DNA from 2 places in the Streptomyces sp. NPDC046859 genome. Region 1 is predicted to be linked to the other one. Evidence: riboswitches for the same ligand, from Rfam matches in the RefSeq annotation. Region 1 holds a riboswitch; the other holds the start of a gene.

Region 1 (2,196 bases):
GCGGGGAAGCCATACGCCTCAACCTAGCCCGGCCCGGAAACGCTCAAACGTGCGGTTCGGCTCAGTGGGGGCTCACGTACGCGCTGTATACGGCCGGGGTGCGGCGTTCACGCGACCCTGCGCGCCGCGTACTCCGCGATCTCCACCATGGGCGGCCGCTCCTCGGTGTCCACCGAGTACGTCCGTGGCTCGAAACCGTCCGCGCCGCGCTCGAACTGGGTCAGCGCCGGGCGCACCAGATGCCCGCGCGCCAGCCGCAGCTGGGCGGTGCGGTAGATCGCGGCGGACATGCGCCCCAGCGCCTGCCCGTCCTGGTGCCGGTGCTTGCGCACACCGACGTCCACCTGCGCGAGGGCGTCCAGACCCACCAGGTGCAGGGCGTCCACCAGCATGCCCAGCTCGACGCCGTAGCCGACGGGGAAGGGCAGCTGCTCCAGCAGGGCGCGGCGGGCCGCGTACTCGCCACCGAGGGGCTGTACGAATCCGGCCAGCTGCGGCCAGTGCATGTTCAGCAGCGGGCGGGCCATCAGCTCGGTGACCCGGCCGCCCTGCCCGGACGCGCCGCCGAGCGGGCGGTCGTACATCGCCTTGACCAGGTCGACGCCGGGGTCGGTGAGCAGCGGGCCGACGATGCCGACGACGAAGTCCGAGGAGAACTCGCGCAGGTCGGCGTCGACGAAGCAGACGACGTCCCCGCCCGTCACCAGCAGCGAGCGCCACAGCACCTCGCCCTTGCCGGGCACGGCGGGGATACGGGGCAGGATGTCGTCGCGGTGGACGACCCGCGCGCCGGCCGCCGCCGCGACCTCGGCGGTGCGGTCGGTGGACCCGGAGTCGACGACGACGATCTCGTCGACCAGCGGCACCTGGTGCACGAGGTCGTGGGCGATGATCGAGACGATGTCGCCGACCGTCTCCTCCTCGTTCAGGGCGGGCAGGACGACCGAGACCGACTGCCCCGAGCGTTGCTTGGCGGCCAGCACGTGGTGCAGCGGACGGTCGGCCAGGGACCAGGAGCGGCTGATCAGCCAGCGCTCGACTTCTTCCAGCACGGTCGGCGGCTCCTCACTGTCGAACGACGTCGGTGATCCATCTCGCGGTTCGGACGGCTCCCTCAACTGTCCTGGCCTTCGGTTACAGTCTTGAACAACGCGAGTGACCATCGCATGTCAGGGGTCGCTCGCCGTTCACAACCGCATGACAACCGCATACCGCTCATCCAGAGGGGCAGAGGGACACGGCCCGATGAAGCCCCGGCAACCCTCCAGTCGGTTCTCGTAGATCAGCGTCGATCGTCACCGTTGATCGTCTCCGCGAGGCTCCCGGCTAGGGAAGGTGCCAAATCCGTCTCACGGCGAGATGCGTCGTGAGGAAGATGAGGAGAAAGGGCCTCGCCTCACATGGCTGTGCAGACTGTTGCAAGCAGCACCGACTCCACCGTAGACCTCGGCCCCGCCGCCGCGCTGTCCTGTCGCGAGTGCGGCCACCGGGTACCGCTCGGCCCGGTCTTCGCCTGCGAGGAGTGTTTCGGCCCGCTGGAGATCGCCTACGACTTCTCGGGATACGACACCGAGAAGCTCCGTCAGCGCATCGAGGCGGGCCCCGCGAACATCTGGCGCTACGCGCCCCTGCTGCCCGTCCCGGCCGACGTGGCGGACAAGCCGAACATCAACCCCGGCTGGACCAAGCTCGTCAAGGCCGACAACCTCGCCCGGGAACTGGGCGTCACCGGCGGTCTGTACGTCAAGGACGACTCCGGCAACCCGACGCACAGCTTCAAGGACCGCGTGGTCGCGCAGGCCCTGGAGGCCGCGCGTGCCTTCGGCTTCACCACCCTGTCCTGCTCGTCGACGGGCAACCTCGCCGGCGCGGTGGGCGCCGCCGCGGCCCGCGCCGGCTTCCGCTCGTGCGTGTTCATCCCGCACGACCTGGAGCAGGGCAAGGTCGTCATGGCCGCGATCTACGGCGGCGAACTCGTCGGCATCGAGGGCAACTACGACGACGTGAACCGTTTCTGCTCCGAGCTGATCGGCGACCCCGCCGGCGAGGGCTGGGGCTTCGTGAACGTCAACCTGCGGCCGTACTACGCCGAGGGCTCCAAGACGCTCGCGTACGAGATCTGCGAGCAGCTCGGCTGGCGGCTGCCGGACCAGCTGGTCGTGCCGATCGCCTCCGGCTCCCAGCTCACCAAGATCG
Region 2 (2,196 bases), on a different contig from region 1:
CCGAACAGCGACAGCACGCGGACCTCGGGCACCTCGGCGAGGCCGGCCCGCACCTTCTCGATCAGGTACCGCTCCCGGGCGACCAGGCCGTCGAAGCCGGCCTCGGTGAGGGCCTTGCAGGCGGAGGCGACGGCGTAGGCGCCGATGACGTTCGGGGAGCCGGCCTCGTGGCGGGCGGCGCCGTCGTGCCACTCGACGTCGAGTCCCCCGTCCTCGCGCCGGGTCACCGTGCGGCTGGCGCCGCCGCCCGCGAGGTACGGCTCCGCCGCGTGCAGCCAGTCGGAGCGGCCCGCGAGGACGCCGGAGCCGAACGGGGCGTACAGCTTGTGCCCGGAGAAGGCGACCCAGTCGACGTCCAGGTCGCGGACGCTCACCGGGTGGTGCGGGGCGAGCTGCGCGGCGTCCAGCACGATCCGGGCGCCGTGCGCGTGCGCGGCCGCCGCCAGCTCCCGTACGGGCCACAGCTCGCCGGTGACGTTGGAGGCGCCGGTGACGCAGACCAGGGCCGGGCCGTGGGGGTCGCGGTCGGCCAGGGCGCGCTCCAGGGTCCGCACGGCCTCGCCGGGGGTGCGGGGCGCGTCGAGGAAGGTGACGCCGGCGTCGCGCCACGGCAGCAGGGAGGCGTGGTGCTCGGTCTCGAAGACGAAGACGTGGCAGCCGGCCGGGAGGGCGGCGGCGAGCAGGTTGAGCGAGTCGGTGGTGGAGCGGGTGAAGACGACCTGGTCGTCGTCGCGGCAGCCGAGGAACTCGGCGACGGTCCGGCGGGCGTTCTCGAACAGGTCGGTGGAGAGCTGCGAGAGGTACCCGGCGCCCCGGTGGACGCTGCCGTAGTACGGCGCGTAGGCGGCCACGTCGTCCCAGACCCGCTGCAGGGCGGGGGCGCTGGCGGCGTAGTCGAGGGCGGCGTAGGTGACCTCGCCACCGGTGACGAGCGGGACGGTGACATCGCCGCCCAGAACGGGCAGCGGGGCACAGATGTCCTGGACGGAGGCAGCGCTGGAGACAGACATGACGGAACTCCGTGAGAGAAAGAGTGAAGGTGAAGAAGGGTGTGCGGAGGCGGGGCTCGGCGGCCCTATCGCATTCGCTTGCTCACGGAGGACTCCTCGACGACCAGGATCCCTGGAATCGTGAGGGATCCGCGCTTGCCGCAGACCTCGCTGCCTGCGGCCTGGTCTTCACCCGGGGCACCCCGCCACGGACGGAGGGTTGCCGGACAGTCGGCCGGGGCCTCATGACTGTCACTCATGACCTGGTACGGGAAAGTACGCGAGATGATCGTCGTCCCGCAACCCGTGTCCGGATCGCGGGACGGCACTCGTTCGTCAGGCGTTGCTGGCGGCCACCCAGCGCTCCAGCGTCCGCTTGGCCGCGCCGGAGTCGATGGACTCGGCGGCCTTCGCCATGCCGAGCCGGATCTGCTCGGTGAGCGGGGCGTCCGCGGGGTCCAGCGCGACCAGCGCGGCGGCCGAGTTGAGCAGGACGGCGTCCCGGACGGGCCCGGTCTCCCCGTCCAGCAGCCGCCGGGCGACCTCCGCGTTGTAGGAGGCGTCGGCGCCGCGCAGGGCCTCCACCGGCACCAGTTCGATGCCGATGTCCCGCGGGTCGAAGCTCTCCTCGCGGACCACGCCGTCGCGTACCACCCACACGCGTGAGGTGGCCGTCGTCGTCAGCTCGTCGAGGCCGTCGTCGCCGCGGAACACCAGCGCGGACGAGCCCCGCTCGGCGAGGACACCCGCGATCAGCCCCGCCATGCGGGTGTCGAAGCAGCCGACGGCCGAGGCGCCGACGCGGGCCGGGTTGGTCAGCGGGCCGAGCAGGTTGAACGAGGTCGGGATGCCCAGGTCCCGGCGTACCCCGCCGACGAACCGCATCGAGGGGTGGAACTTGGCGGCGAAGCAGAAGGTGATCCCGGCCTCGTCGACCACCCGGGCCACCCCTTCGGGCGACAGGTCCAGGTTGATCCCCAGCTTCTCCAGCACGTCGGAGGAGCCGCTCGCCGAGGAGGAGGCGCGGTTGCCGTGCTTGACGACCTTGGCGCCGGCCCCGGCGATCACGACGGCGGACATCGTGGAGATGTTGACCGTCCTGGCCCGGTCGCCCCCGGTGCCGACGATGTCCACGGCGGGCCCCGGGATGTCCAGCGGCTGCGCGTGCGCGTACATCGCCTCGACCAGGCCGTTGATCTCCTCGACC

Evidence for each region. Region 1 has a riboswitch for S-adenosylmethionine ahead of thrC (threonine synthase). Riboswitches for the same ligand answer to the same signal wherever they lie in the genome.
Region 2: it holds a riboswitch for S-adenosylmethionine, as region 1 does, so the genes downstream of both, ABZ899_RS08330 (aminotransferase class V-fold PLP-dependent enzyme) here and thrC (threonine synthase) in region 1, are expected to answer to the same signal.

The regions. Positions count from the first base shown of each region.
Region 1 covers NZ_JBEYXR010000018.1:132,979-135,174, forward strand. The annotation lists gene ABZ899_RS25505 (trehalose-6-phosphate synthase) at 1-13, opposite strand, end outside; gene ABZ899_RS25510 (glucosyl-3-phosphoglycerate synthase) at 108-1,052, opposite strand; SAM riboswitch class I at 1,213-1,382, shown strand; gene thrC (threonine synthase) at 1,401-2,196, shown strand, end outside.
Region 2 covers NZ_JBEYXR010000005.1:7,670-9,865, reverse strand. The annotation lists gene ABZ899_RS08330 (aminotransferase class V-fold PLP-dependent enzyme) at 1-1,010, opposite strand, end outside; SAM riboswitch class IV at 1,137-1,253, opposite strand; gene trpD (anthranilate phosphoribosyltransferase) at 1,326-2,196, opposite strand, start outside.